Regions from separate parts of the Kosakonia cowanii JCM 10956 genome, predicted to be linked through region 1. Evidence: predicted binding sites of a transcription regulator. Region 1 holds the regulator's gene; the other holds the start of a gene.
What was found. Region 1 encodes LexA, which represses DNA repair genes until DNA is damaged. Its sites were predicted from a motif close to TNCTGTATGTACATACAGNA; they were not measured.
Positions count from the first base shown of each region.

Region 1 (7,656 bases):
CGATCACAGCCTGCAGGTGAAGAAAAAACCGCGTTAAAATTTCTGTTTCTGTTTCTGTTTCTGTTTCTGTTTCTGTTTCTGTTTCTGTTTCTGTTTCTGTTTCTGTTTCTATTTCAGATAGTAATCCCAAAATATTTCGCGTTTTAGCAAGGCGGCAAGCGCGCGAATCATGGGGAGCATACGAAAGTATGTGACTCATGTGAGCAAGTGCAGCCAACGCAGATAAAACGTGAAAGATGAAGGGATTCGGCAAGCGCGCGAATCATGGGAAGAATACGAAAGTATGTGACTCATGTGAGCGAGTGCAGCCAACGCAGATAAAACGTGAAAGATGAAGGGATTGGAGATTAGGGAGGTACATCCTTGTACCTACGGGCAGGGTAGCCTGTGAGGGTTAATACACTTGAGGGGGAAGTGTTGGCTACCAGCGGTATTCGTTACGTGATTCCCAATCTGTAACTTCCTTCTCCGCTTCGTCTTTCGCGTAACCGTAACGCTCCTGGATTTTACCTACCAGCTGGTCACGTTTACCTTCGATGACGGTCATATCGTCATCGGTCAATTTGCCCCATTTCTCTTTAACAGTACCTTTAAACTGTTTCCAGTTACCGCCGACTTCGTCTTTGTTCATAATTGACTCCTTATCGTTCGGTTAAAATGACGTTCTTGCGTGCTGAACGTATTAATTATTGTAGATAAGGATTCGGCGTTCGGTTTTTTATTCGGAATCTTTAACCATACACGCCAGACGAAGCCGCAGATCCTCATGCATTGTCGGCATTGGCAAACCAGCTGCCGTTGCGCCAGTGATGACGCCAGATCAGCGCCAGCGTGATACCACGCAGCGCCAGGAAAACCGCCAGAGAGAGCCATAAACCGTGGTTGCCAAACCACGGCACCGTCAGCAGGGTCAGGCCAAAACCGGCAGCGGCAACCGCCATACTGTTACGCATTTCAGCCGCGCGCGTCGCACCCACAAACATGCCGTCGAGCAAATAGCACCACACCCCCACCAGCGGCAATACCACCTGCCAGATAAGATAGTGTCCGGCAACCGCCTGCAGTTCAGGAATGGAGGTCAGCAGCGCAATAAGCGTGCTTCCTGCCAGCGCGTAGACAAGGGCAAAGGCGAGGGCCACAAACCCTGCCTGCCGGCAGGCCGCGCGCCAGACGTGCAGCAACTGGCTACCATCGCGCGCGCCGTAAGCCTGACCGGAGTGGGCTTCGACGGCATAGGCAAAGCCGTCAAGCGCATAGGCGGTAAAGGTGAGGAACATCATCAGCACCGCGTTGGCGGCGACCGTTTCGCTGCCGAGACGAGCACCCAGCACGGTGATGGAGCCAAAGCAGAGTTGCAGCAGCAGCGAGCGCAGCATGATATCGCGATTGAGCGCCAGCAAACGGCGAACGCCGCCGCGCCAGGCGGATTTCAGCATCGAAAGAGAGATAGCCTGCCGGCGTAAAACCTGCCGCACCATCAGCAAGCCGATAAAGAAGGTGACATATTCCGCGATAACCGTCGCGAGCGCAGCGCCCTGCACATTCATATGCAGGCCCATCACCAGCCAGAGGTCGAGAACGATATTGAAGAGATTGCCGACCACCAGCAGTATCACCGGTGCGCGGGCATACTGCACGCCGAGCAGCCAGCCAAGCAGCACCATATTGCCCAGCGAGGCGGGTGCGCTCAGCCAGCGAATGGCAAGGAAGCGCCGCGCCTGCTCCAGCACTGCCTCGCTGCCGCCGGTAATATGCAGCGCCAGGTCGATAAGCGGCGTACGCAGCAGCGCAATGACGATACCTGCGCCGAGCGCCAGCAGCAGAGGCTGGACAAGCGCACGTGAGAGTGCAGAGGGATTTTTTGCACCAAATGCCTGGGCGGTCAGCCCGGTGGTGCTCATACGCAGAAACAGCAGCAGCATAAAGAGGAAGCTGGTTGCCGTTGCGCCAATCGCCACGCCGCCAAGGTAGACGGGGCTATCCAGATGACCAATCACTGCCGTATCAACTAAGCCCAGCAGCGGAACGGTGATATTCGATAAAATCATCGGCAGCGCAAGCCGCCACAAAGCTTTGTCGGATGCGGTTAACAGCGGCATAGCGTAAGCGTCGTTAAAAAGAGGAAGCGTGGCGCTGCGGCGCTAAACGGGCGCCACAGCAGAGAAAAGAGGCGTTACAGCCATTCACCGTTACGGATCACGCCAACTGCCAGCCCTTCAATGGTGAAGTTCTGTTTACGCAGATCAACAACAATCGGAGAGAAGTCGCTGTTTTCCGCCAACAGTTCAACGGTGTTGCCATGTTTTTTCAGGCGCTTCACCGTTACTTCATCTTCGATACGGGCGACGATCACCTGGCCGTTACGCGCATCCTGGGTTTTATGCACCGCCAGCAGATCGCCGTCCATAATACCGATATCTTTCATCGACATCCCGCTAACGCGCAGCAGGAAGTCCGCATGCGGTTTAAAGAGATTCGGATCGACCTGATAGTGGCTTTCGATATGCTGTTGCGCCAGCAGCGGCTCACCCGCAGCGACGCGACCAATCAGCGGAAGACCAATATCGTTCTCTTCTTCCAGCAGCAGGCGGAGACCGCGCGATGCACCAGATACGATTTCGATCACCCCTTTGCGCGCCAGCGCTTTAAGGTGTTCTTCGGCTGCATTTGGGGAACGGAACCCCAATTGCTGTGCGATTTCCGCACGCGTCGGTGGCATACCGGTTTGGGTGATGCGATCGCGAATCAGATCGAACACCTCTTGCTGCCTGGCCGTTAATGCTTTCATCCCGCCCCCTGGGTGTATATACAGTTATGCTGTGAGTATATACAGTCAACGGCGATTTTGAAACCACATTTAAGCAAAAATCCAGAGTGTTATAGAATTATGGAAACGCTATCGAAAATGTGACCAAAGAAGCGAGACCCAGGTAAAGACCGCCAGTAAGATTGTCATCAGCACCGCCGCCGATCCCATATCTTTTGCCCGGCCGGAAAGCTCATGGAATTCAGACCCGATACGGTCTACAACCGCTTCGATAGCGCTGTTGAGGATTTCGACAATCATCACCAGCGTGACCGAGCCAATAAGCAGGACGCGCGTGATGACATCAATATCCAAAAATGCAGCGATAATAATAGCCAGAACAACGGCTACGCCCTCCTGGCGAAATGCAGCTTCATTAATCCAGGCTGCGCGTACGCCTTTCCACGAATATCCTGCGGCTTTAATGATCCGGGTAAAACCGGTGGTATTATTGGCCATGAAAAGAACCTTTTTAACTATTAAGCGTCAATGAGTAGTGGTACACGCAGCGGTACCACAGAAATTATGCGTGCTTTCTGATATTCTTGCGGCGCAATGGCACTATTAATAACCAGAGGCTTTACACCCTTTATGTCCGGCTGGCCACGAATTTACTACAAATTACTGAACTTACCATTAAGCGTGCTGGTAAAAAGTAAATCGATCCCCGCAGAACCTGCACAGGAACTGGGGCTCGACACATCACGTCCTATTATGTACGTGCTGCCTTACAACTCAAAGGCTGACTTAATGACCTTGCGCGAGCAGTGCCTGGCGCATGAATTACCCGATCCCCTCGAACCGCTGGAGATCGATGGCGCGCTGCTGCCACGCTACGTGTTTATTCACGGCGGCCCGCGCGTATTCACCTATTACACGCCGAAAGAAGAGTCGATCAAACTGTTCCACGACTATCTGGATTTACACCGCAGCCATCCCGATCTGGATGTGCAGATGGTGCCGGTATCGGTGATGTTTGGCCGCTCGCCGGGGCGTGAAAAGGGTGAAATCAACCCGCCGTTGCGCATGCTCAACGGTGTGCAGAAATTCTTCGCTGTTTCGTGGCTTGGCCGCGACAGCTTTGTGCGCTTCTCCCCGCCGGTTTCGCTGCGCCGCATGGCGACCGAACATGGTACGGATAAGATCATCGCGCAGAAACTGGCCCGCGTGGCGCGTATGCACTTCGCCCGTCAGCGTCTGGCCGCCGTTGGCCCACGCCTGCCGGCGCGTCAGGATCTCTTCAATAAGCTGCTATCGTCGAAAGCGATTGCCCGTGCGGTGGAAGATGAAGCGCGCAGCAAAAAGATCTCCCACGATAAGGCGCAGCAGAACGCGATCGCGCTGATGGAAGAGATTGCCGCTAACTTCTCTTACGAGATGATTCGCCTGACCGACCGTATCCTCGGCTTTACGTGGAACCGGCTCTATCAGGGGATCAACGTGCACAACGCCGAGCGCGTACGCCAGCTGGCGCACGAGGGCCATGAAATTGTCTATGTGCCCTGCCACCGCAGCCACATGGACTACCTACTGCTCTCCTACGTGCTTTACCACCAGGGCCTGGTGCCGCCGCATATTGCGGCCGGGATCAACCTCAACTTCTGGCCCGCCGGGCCGATTTTCCGCCGCCTTGGCGCCTTCTTTATTCGCCGTACCTTTAAAGGCAACAAGCTCTACTCGACGGTGTTCCGTGAATATCTGGGCGAGCTGTTTAGCCGCGGTTATTCGGTGGAGTATTTCGTTGAGGGCGGTCGCTCGCGCACCGGGCGTCTGCTCGATCCGAAAACCGGTACCCTGTCGATGACTATCCAGGCGATGCTGCGCGGCGGCACACGCCCAATCACGCTGGTGCCTATCTATATCGGCTACGAGCATGTGATGGAGGTCGGCACCTACGCCAAAGAGCTGCGCGGCGCGACAAAAGAGAAAGAGAGCCTACTGCAGATGGTGCGCGGCCTCAGCAAGCTGCGTAACCTCGGTCAGGGCTATGTGAACTTCGGCGAGCCAATCCCGCTGATGAACTATCTGAACCACCATGTACCGGAGTGGCGCGAATCGATCGATCCGATTGAAGCGATCCGTCCGGCATGGCTGACGCCGACGGTTAATAGCATCGCCGCCGATCTGATGGTTCGCATCAACAATGCCGGGGCGGCAAACGCCATGAACCTCTGCTGTACGGCGCTGCTGGCTTCGCGCCAGCGCTCATTGACGCGCGAGCAGCTCACCGAGCAGCTTGACTGCTACCTTGAGCTGATGCGCAATGTGCCCTACTCCCCGGACTCCACCGCACCATCCGCCAGCGCCGCTGAGCTTATCGCTCACGCGCTGCAGATGAACAAGTTTGAGGTCGAGAAGGACACCATCGGCGATATCATCATCCTGCCGCGCGAGCAGGCGGTGCTGATGACCTATTACCGCAACAATATTGCGCACATGCTGATGTTGCCGTCGCTGATCGCGGCGATTGTCACCCAGCATCGTGCCATCTCACGCGGTGAAATTCTGCGTCATGTGGAACTGCTCTACCCGATGCTGAAGGCCGAGCTGTTCCTGCGCTGGGAAAATGCAGAGCTGGCGGAGGTGCTGGATAAGCTGATTCAGGAGCTGGTGCGCCAGGGGCTGATTACCCTGAAAGAGGATCTGCTGAGCATCAATCCGGCACACTCACGCACTCTGCAGCTGCTGGCCGCAGGCGCGCGCGAGACGCTGCAGCGTTATGCCATCACCTTCTGGCTGCTGAGCGCCAATCCGGCGATGAACCGCAGTACGCTGGAGAAAGAGAGCCGTACGCTGGCGCAACGTCTGTCGGTGCTGCATGGCATCAACGCACCGGAGTTCTTCGATAAAGCGGTCTTCAGCACGCTGGTGCTGACGCTGCGCGACGAGGGTTATATCAGTGATACCGGCGACGCCGATCCGGCGCGCACGCTTGGCGTTTACCAGATGCTGGCGGAGCTGATGACATCGGATGTGCGTTTAACGATCGAGAGTGCGACGCAAGCGGAGTAACGGAAGTGCCGGATGGCGCGTAAACGCTTATCCGGCCTGGGTGATAATGCTGAACGGTATGCTCATTGCCGGATGGCGCGCAAACGCTTATCCGGCCTGGGCGGTTTCAGGGGCACCGAACCCGTAGGCCGGATAAGGCGCAGCCGCCATCCGGCAACTCAGCGCCCGAGCCCGTCAACCCAGCGCACGAGCGCACAACCCCGACAAACCCGCGCTATACGTGCAGATAGCTCACCGCCAGCCCCAGAAACAGCACCAGACCAACGTAGTTATTGTTCAGAAAGGCTTTAAAACAGGCATCGCGCTCGCGGCCTGCAATCAGCACCTGCTGATAAACAAACAGCGCCCCGGCAACCAGCACGGTGGCGTAATAGCTCCACCCCAGCCCGTTCAGCCAGCCGACTGCCGCCATCATCGCCATTACCAGCACCTGCAAAATGCCGATAATCAGCTTGTCGTGACGCCCAAAGAGGATCGCCGTCGACTTAATGCCAATCTTCACATCATCGTCGCGATCGACCATCGCATATTCGGTGTCATAGGCCACCGCCCACAGAATGTTGGCGAAGAACATAATCCAGCAGCTCAGCGGCACGGACTCGCTCACAGCGGCAAATGCCATCGGTATTGACCAGCCAAACGCCGCCCCCAGCACCACCTGCGGCAGATGCGTATAGCGCTTCATAAACGGGTAGATCCAGGCCAGGCCCAGCGCAGCGACCGAGAGCAGGATCGTCATCAGATTGAGAGTAAGCACCAGCGCAAAAGCCAGCAGCACAAGGATGATAAACAGCCCGCGCGCCTCATTTTCCGTCACCGCGCCGCTCGGTAAAGGACGATTCGCGGTGCGCTTTACATGCCCATCAAATTTACGATCGGCGTAATCATTCACCACACAGCCGGCCGCGCGCATCAGCCAGACGCCGGCGACAAACACTAACAAAATCCACAGCGGCGGTACGCCAGGTGTTGCCACCCACAGCGCCCACAGCGTCGGCCACAGCAGTAACAGCGCACCAATTGGTTTGTCCGTACGCATCAGCCGATGAAAGGCCAACAGTTTAGTTGGCGTGAGACTCCACTCCATTTTCAGTTCCTCTTAGTACAGCGGTGACGCGGGCAGAAACAGTTCGGTCAACATCAGCGGTTTACCGCCGAGACGCAGGCGGGAGCGCCGCCCCCATAACTGCTCGTGGCGTCCAATATCAATAAAGTCACGCGTAAGTGTAGAAGAGGTGAAAAGATATCGCCCCAGCGGCGTACTCCCCAGCTTCTGCAGCGCCAGTTCCGGGCCGCTCAGTGTTGACTCGGGCACCACGGTGCGACCAGCAAGCCAGGGCTCTCCGTCGGCGCAGAGCAGAATTTCCCGCAGCCAGTAACGGGCTTCATCAGGCAGATGATCGCGCTCTTCGGCGATCTCATCAGGCGTGACAAACCCCTCGCGGATCAGCGTAACCGTGACCTTTTTGCCCTGTTGTTCAAAACGTTTGGTCATGGAATCTTCCAGCAACAGCCACTCGAGCAGTTGCGGTTCCAGCGCGGGGATTGCGTCCAGGTAGCGCAGCGCACGCAATTGCGTAAGCGCAGGATGTGACATGCCATACTCTCCGGTACATAACGTCGCAGTAGTGTATCGCAGAACCGATTAGTGAGTGGCGGGAAAGTTTATTCGCTTTTCATCCGTGCAACAGTTGCGCAACAGCGCACCCGCACGGCGGAAAAAAAGGTGCGTCTGGCGACGCACCAGTTACTACAAATATCAACAACGTGGGGAGAGATTACCCCTTGCCTTTTACACTGCTGATAAAAGTGGCACGGGCAGTTTTCGACCCGAGACG
Region 1 is NZ_CP019445.1:874,355-882,010, forward strand. Features, by position in the region: gene zur (zinc uptake transcriptional repressor Zur) at 1-37, shown strand, start outside; gene BWI95_RS04035 (CsbD family protein) at 422-631, opposite strand; gene dinF (MATE family efflux transporter DinF) at 765-2,099, opposite strand; gene lexA (transcriptional repressor LexA) at 2,174-2,788, opposite strand; gene BWI95_RS04050 (diacylglycerol kinase) at 2,897-3,265, opposite strand; gene plsB (glycerol-3-phosphate 1-O-acyltransferase PlsB) at 3,398-5,818, shown strand; gene ubiA (4-hydroxybenzoate octaprenyltransferase) at 6,033-6,905, opposite strand; gene ubiC (chorismate lyase) at 6,918-7,415, opposite strand; gene malM (maltose operon protein MalM) at 7,597-7,656, opposite strand, start outside.

Region 2 (7,656 bases), 1.5 Mb from region 1:
CAGGCAGACGCGCTGCAGCGGCAGGAAGTGTTGAGTGAGTGTCCGGCGCAGATCGCGCGGTGCCAGCCAGGCGCTGAACAGCGCGCTGCCAAATAACAGCATCAGGGCGGCGAAATGAATAAAGCGCAGCCCGACAAAGAGCGATGACAGCATATTACTTCACAGAAAAGCTGTACTGCCCGTGAGTTTTATGGCCGTCGACCGAGACCACATGCCAGCTGACGGTGTACTTCCCGGAAGTCAGGGGCTGTTCAAGCGGCACGATCATCTGAGTCTTATCCTTTTCATTGCGCTTTACCGCCCCGGTTTTGATCGCCTTCTGCTGCGCGTCTGTCACCTTAATGCCGCTGAACGCTGGCTCAATCCCTTCTGAAAAGTTGAGCGTCAGTGCCTGCGGTGCCGCCGTTACATCAGCATCCGCAGCCGGATACTGACCTTTGAGGTGGGCATGCGCCAGCACTGCCGGGGTGACAAAAAGGGTGGTAATGAGGGCAAAAGCGCGTAAGCGCTGCGTCGGGGAGATAAGCATAGAAGCATTCCTTTTTGTTATGCATACGATATAGAGGATAAACCTGTACAATAGTTGAGTCGAGTCTCATCGCCGCCACGCTTGTCTTTCTGCGACAGCCTTAGTAACTTTTGCCGCCTGAACTGAGGAGAACTTCATAATGACCAATCTTGCGCAGCTCGAACAAGAAGAGATGGATAAGGTGAATGTCGATCTGGCCGCCGCAGGCGTTGCCTTCAAAGAGCGCTACAATATGCCTGTTATTGCCGAAGCGGTTGAGCGCGAACAACCCGAACATCTGCGCGGCTGGTTTCGCGAACGTCTGATTGCCCACCGGCTGGCCTCCGTCTCGCTCTCTCGCCTCCCCTATGAGCCGAAAGTGAAATAATGGAGCCGACTATGTTACGTGTTATCGATACAGAAACCTGCGATTTGCAGGGTGGTATCGTCGAGATCGCCTCGGTGGACGTGGTAGACGGGCAAATCGTTAATCCCCAGAGCCACCTGGTGCGCCCCGACCGTCCCATCAGCCAGCAGGCGATGGCCATCCACCGCATCACCGAAGCGATGGTGGCGGATCAGCCATGGATCGAAGAGGTGGTGCCCTATTATCACGGCAGTGAGTGGTATGTGGCGCACAACGCCAGCTTTGACCGCCGCGTGCTGCCGGAGATGTCCGGCGAGTGGATCTGCACCATGAAGCTGGCACGGCGTTTATGGCCGGGGATCAAATACAGCAATATGGCGCTCTATAACTCCCGCAAGCTCAGCGTAGAGACACCAGCCGGTCTGCATCACCACCGCGCGCTCTATGATTGCTATATCACCGCCGCTTTGCTGATTGACATCATGCAGGTCTCTGGCTGGACAGCGGAGCAGATGGCCACCATCACCGGACGCCCGGCGCTGATGACCACCTTTACCTTTGGTAAATACCGCGGTAAACCGGTTGCCGAGATCGCTGACCGCGATCCGGGCTACCTGCGCTGGCTGTTTAACAACCTCAACAGCATGAGCCCGGAACTGCGTTTAACGCTTAAACACTACCTTGGCGAAGGGTAATTACCCTTTGCCGGGCAGTGTCCCCTGCGCCAGCGCGATCAAAAACGCGTACTCCAGCGCCACCCCTTCGTAGGATTTAAAACGCCCCGATTTACCGCCGTGCCCGGAATCCATATCAGTGCAGAGCAACAGCAGATTATCGTCGGTTTTATATTCCCGCAGTTTCGCCACCCATTTCGCCGGCTCCCAGTACTGCACCTGAGAATCGTGCAACCCGGTAGTCACCAGCATATGCGGATAGGGGTGCGCGCCAATGTTGTCGTACGGGCTGTAGCCCTTCATATAGTGGTAATAGGTCTCATCTTGCGGATTGCCCCACTCCTCGAACTCGCCAGTCGTTAAAGGGATCGACTCATCAAGCATGGTGGTGACCACATCGACAAACGGCACCTGGGCGATCACGCCATGGTAGAGAGTGGGACGCATATTGATTACCGCGCCCATCAGCATGCCGCCCGCGCTACCGCCCATGGCGTAACAGTATTGCGGCGAGCCGTAGCCCTGCTCCAGCAAACTGTCGGTAACGTCAATAAAGTCATTGAAGGTGTTTTGCTTGTTGAGGAATTTCCCCTCTTCATACCAGGCATGACCCAGCTCGCCGCCGCCGCGAATATGCGCTATCGCGCAGACAAAACCGCGATCCAGCAGGCTCAAGCGGCTGCTGCTGAAGTCCGCATCGATACTAGCCCCGTAGGAGCCGTAGCCGTAGACCAGCAGCGGATTCTCGCCTTTGCGGAAATGGTTGTGGTTGTAAACCAGCGAGACAGGCACTTCAACGCCGTCACGAGCGATTACCCAAAGATGCTCACTGCGATAGTCGCTGGCGTCAAAGCCCGCCACTTCCGTCTGCTTCAGCACGCGCCGCTCGCCGGTGTCCATATCCAGCTCAAACAGCGTATCCGGCGTAGTCATTGAGGAGTAACCGTAGCGCAGCCGCGAGGTTTCCGGCTCGGGATTGTAGGCAAGCCAGGTGACATAAGCCGGATCGTCAAAAGCGATGCCGACCACTTCACGGGTCTTACGGTTGATCTGCCGCAGGCTTGTCAGGCCGCGCTGCCGCTCTTCGACCACCAGCCAGTCGGTAAACAATGTAAAGCCTTCCAGCATAATGTGATCGCGGGCGGGAATTAACGCTTCCCAGCGCCGCTCATCACGCACTTTGGTGCGATAGAGGCCGAAGTTTTTGCCATCGCGGTTGGAGCGCAGATAGAAGGTGTGCTGGTAGTGATCGAGGCTGTACTCATGCTCTTTGCGCCGTGGCAAAAAGCAGAGCGGCTGCGCATCCGGCAGTTCAGCATCGAGCAGCAACACTTCGCTGGTGGTGGCGCTGGCCAGGTGAATGGTGATGTAGTGCTGTGAGGTAGTTTTGCTCAGCCCGACGTAAAAGGTGTCATCTTTCTCTTCGTAGACCAGCTCATCCTGCTGCGTCGGCGAGCCGACCGTGTGGCGCCAGACCTGATAAGGCAGCAGCGTGGTGGCATGTTTACGCACGTAGTAGACGGTCTCGGAGTCATTCACCCAGACAAAATCTGGCGAGACGTTATCGAGCACCTCCGGGTACCAGTTGCCGGTCTCCAGATTGCGAAAGCGCAGACCATACTGGCGCCTGGAGAGGAAATCCTCCGCCAGCGCCATAATGGTGTTGTCGGGCGAGATGTCGAGGCCGCCCATGGTGTAAAACTCGCTGTGCGAGGCGCGCTGGTTGGCATCCAGAAGAGTTGTCCAGTCGTCCCATTCAGAGCTGAGCACCGACTGGCGCTGATAGATGGCGTACTCATTGCCCGGCTCATAAATATGCCGGTAACGATAGCCGTTACGAATATAGGGCGCGGAAACTTCACGCTGCGGAATGCGGGAGATAATCTCCTGCAGCAGGTCATCCTGCAGCGCTTGCTGGGAGGCCATCACTTCCCGCCCGTAATCATTCTCCTGATGCAGATATTCAAGCACCTCTGGCTGAGAGCGCGTGTCGTCCCGCAGCCAGTAGTAATTATCGACGCGGGTATCGCCATGAACGGTCATGGCGTGGGGGATCTTTTTTGCTTTCGGCAACATAGCACTTATCTTTTTTCTGTTTTCCATACCTATAAGGGTGGCAAAACAAACGCGCGTTGCAAGCGAAACGTTATCGCGCTCAGGGTGTAAGGGCGCGTTTTTGCTGCTGAAGATCCTGCTCGATGCCTTCACGGACGTCCTGCGGCACCTTCAGCGCATCGCCCAGCGCGTTAAGATAGCTGCGCTCCATAAAGTGATCGATATCGATAACCGCACAGCTGAGGAAGTAGAGCTCCAGCGCCTCCTCCTCATTTTTGACACCCTGTGCCAGCCGCGCCGGATCGAGGGGCTGCTCCAGCGCTTTCGCCACCAGCTCCCGCCCCTGGGTTTCGATGCCCGCTTCGCGCAGCTGCAACTCAATTGCCGCCTGCTCCTGCTCATCAATATGACCGTCGCTTTTCGCCGCAAAGACCAGCGCCAGAATCAGACGCTCGGTGCGCACGTCCAGCGGCGACTGCTGCTGGCCAAACTGCGGCTCATCCTGATGGGTTTCGCGAATACGGTCTTTGTATTTGTTCCACAGCACCGTACCGGCAACTGCCCCGCCGCCGACCAGCAGCGCGCCAGTGCCATATTTGGCGAGCAGTTTGCGTGATGATTTGTTGGCAACCAGCAGCCCGGCAAGACCGCCCAGTGCTCCCGGCACCAGAAGCTTATTTAAGCCCTGACCCTCTGAGGAGGAGGACGTCGATGCGCCGCTTTTCTGACCCAGCAGCGACTGTAATTGATTTAACCAGTTCATGATTTTCCCTCGCTTAACCGCTTTCGTCAGGCAAGAGTAAGCGAGGGAGATGTCAGGAAGTGTCTGTATCTGGAAAGATCAGGAAAATTTCGGCGCTATGGCTGCGTTTTGTAGGCCGCGCTGCCCGCCGGGCAGTCGACCATCACGCGGTAGTGAATATCGGCGCTTTTACCGCGCACGGTGAGCGGCACCGTCCACTTATCACCTTTGCCGGTGACCTCTTGCGGATTAACCCATACCACCGGATCCGCCTGACCAATTTTTTTCTGATCGTCTGCCCAACGCACAATGCGGTTTTGCAGATAGTCGCGCTTAACGCTGGCGGCGATGCCCTCAGCGTTGAGCCCTTCACAGGAAGGAAACTTCACGACCTTCTGCGCGGCGGCATCTGCCGCCATGCTGCCCGCCAGCAAAAACAGACCGGTTACTACCCCTGCTATTTTCATGCTTATCTCCTGGTTAATACCCATTCAAAGCATGGTACAAATTGCTGGCGGTGCAAGATCAGGCGACTTTCGCCCGCTTGCTGGCGCTTTTAATGTCGACCGCGTCAGAAGCTTCATCTTCAACACTTTTTGCCGATGGTGCGCCCTCTTCGCTCTCTGTGCCGGGCAGTTTGCCGGATTTCAGAATGCCGTTGAGCGCATCTTTTTGCTCGGCGAGCCACATCGCCATGCGTTCACGGGTCTCTTCTTCCAGAGTGACCGGACCGGTGCCTAACCAGTCGCCCAGCACTTCCGCCAGGTCGAGCATTTTGTCGTAAGCATCGGCTTCCTTTTTGCTGGCAAAAGACATCTTTTCCTCACCTTCGCGAATGACTACGTATTTAACTTCTACCGCCATGATGCAGCCTCGTTTTACTGTGTATTTGTACAGTATAATAGCGCGATGAAAAAACCACCGCAAGTGAAAAAGACAGACGCAAACGTTTTCGTTATACTGCGCCCACTTTTTTCTAATGGTACTTCGCTATGACTCTTTTAGGAACTGCGCTGCGTCCGGCAGCCACGCGTGTGATGTTATTAGGCTCAGGCGAGCTGGGCAAAGAAGTGGCTATCGAATGTCAGCGGCTCGGTATCGAAGTGATTGCGGTTGACCGCTATGCGGACGCGCCAGCAATGCAGGTCGCGCACCGATCCCATGTGATTAACATGCTTGATGGCGAGGCGTTAAAAGCGCTGGTCGCCAGGGAGAAACCGCATTTTATTGTGCCGGAGATTGAGGCTATCGCCACCGACGCGCTGATTGAACTGGAAGCAGCCGGGCAGCGTGTGGTTCCCTGCGCGCGCGCCACAAAACTGACGATGAACCGGGAAGGGATCCGTCGCCTCGCGGCAGAGGAGTTGCAGCTTCCTACGTCGAGCTACCGTTTTGCCGATAGCGAAGAGAGCTTCCGCCAGGCGGTGGGCGAAATCGGCCTGCCCTGCATTGTGAAGCCGGTAATGAGCTCTTCAGGTAAAGGGCAGAGCTTTATTAAATCTGCCGACCAGCTGGCAAGCGCGTGGGCCTATGCGCAACAGGGTGGCCGCGCCGGAGCCGGTCGCGTGATTGTCGAAGGCGTAGTGAAGTTTGATTTTGAGATAACCCTTTTGACCATCAGCGCGGTGGATGGCGTTCACTTCTGCGCGCCGGTTGGCCACCGCCAGGAGGATGGTGATTATCGTGAGTCCTGGCAGCCGCAGCAGATGTCGGCCGCAGCGCTTGAGCGCGCCCGGCAGATCGCCCGTGAGGTGGTGCTGGCGCTCGGAGGACATGGTCTTTTCGGCGTCGAACTCTTTGTCTGCGGCGATGAGGTTATTTTCAGCGAAGTCTCCCCGCGCCCGCACGATACGGGCATGGTGACGCTGATTTCGCAGGATCTCTCCGAGTTTGCCCTGCATGTACGCGCCTTTTTAGGCCTGCCAATTGGCGCGATCCGCCAGTACGGCCCGGCCGCCTCTGCGGTGATTTTGCCGCAGCTGCACAGCCAGAACGTCACCTTTGATAATCTCCACCACGCCGTTGGCGCAGGCGTGCAGCTGCGCTTGTTCGGTAAACCGGAGATTGAAGGATCGCGCCGTCTGGGCGTCGCGCTGGCGGTGGCTGAGGATGTTGAGAGTGCGGTCGAGCGCGCCGTGGCCGCTGTTGCTGCGGTGCAGGTCAACGGATAAAAAAAAGCCCGGTGCGCAGTGCGTCCGGGCTTGTTATCAGGCGGGTTTCATACCCGCCTGCTGATTACTGCTTCGCACCTTCAACGGCTTCGCGTGCCAGTGTGGTGATGCGATCGTAATCGCCTGCTTCCAGCGCGTCGGCCGGAACCAGCCACGAACCGCCGATGCAGAGCACGCTTTTCAGCGCCAGGTAGTCGCGGTAGTTAGCCGGAGAGATGCCGCCGGTCGGGCAGAAACGCACCTGGGAGAAGGGACCGGCAATCGCCTGCAGCGCTTTGGTGCCGCCATTCGCTTCCGCCGGGAAGAATTTGAACTCTTTCAGGCCGTAATCCATGCCCAGCATCAGTTCGGAAACGGTGCTGATGCCCGGGATCAGCGGGATGGTGCCTTCGGTGGCGGCTTTCAGCAGCGGCTCGGTCAGACCCGGGCTGATAGCGAACTGCGCGCCCGCTTCGGTAACTTCCGCCAGCTGTTGCGGATTCAACACGGTGCCAGCGCCGATAATAGCGTCAGGAACTTCTTTTGCAATGGCGCGGATAGCGTCAATCGCGCATGCGGTGCGCAGCGTCACTTCCAGTACGCGAACGCCACCTGCAACCAGCGCTTTCGCCATCGGAACAGCGTGCTCCAGTTTGTTTACCACGATCACCGGTACAACCGGGCCCGTTTTCAGGATGGCTTCTGCACTTGTTTTCCAGTTTTTCATCAATCTTTTCTCTCGCCAGAATAAAATCTTGTCGTCTTAAAAAGTGATACAGGTTGCGCCCTGCTCTGCGCCGGAGAGCTTCTCTCGCAGCGCGCCGAACATTTCACGGCCTGTGCCCACGCGCATTGCGCTAAGGTCAGGAATATGCGGCTGACGTGCGGCAAGTTCGTTGTCAGCAACCAGCAGGGTCAACTCGCCTGTCTGCCCGTTAACCCGGATAATGTCGCCATCACGCACTTTTGCCAGCAACCCACCGTCGTAAGCTTCAGGTGTCACATGGATTGCCGACGGCACTTTACCTGATGCCCCTGACAGCCGTCCATCGGTAACTAAGGCAATTTTGAAACGGCGGTCCAATAATACACCAAGTGGCGGCATCAGTTTATGTAATTCTGGCATGCCGTTGGCTTTCGGCCCCTGGTGACGCACCACG
Region 2 is NZ_CP019445.1:4,008,331-4,015,986, forward strand. Features, by position in the region: gene copD (copper homeostasis membrane protein CopD) at 1-153, opposite strand, end outside; gene yobA (CopC domain-containing protein YobA) at 155-529, opposite strand; gene BWI95_RS19020 (DNA polymerase III subunit theta) at 666-896, shown strand; gene exoX (exodeoxyribonuclease X) at 908-1,570, shown strand; gene ptrB (oligopeptidase B) at 1,571-3,625, opposite strand; gene BWI95_RS19035 (tellurite resistance TerB family protein) at 3,705-4,370, opposite strand; gene yebF (protein YebF) at 4,463-4,813, opposite strand; gene BWI95_RS19045 (YebG family protein) at 4,872-5,210, opposite strand; gene purT (formate-dependent phosphoribosylglycinamide formyltransferase) at 5,339-6,517, shown strand; gene kdgA (bifunctional 4-hydroxy-2-oxoglutarate aldolase/2-dehydro-3-deoxy-phosphogluconate aldolase) at 6,582-7,223, opposite strand; gene edd (phosphogluconate dehydratase) at 7,260-7,656, opposite strand, start outside.
Region 2: the regulator LexA is predicted to act here: its motif matches at 5,226-5,245, upstream of BWI95_RS19045 (YebG family protein).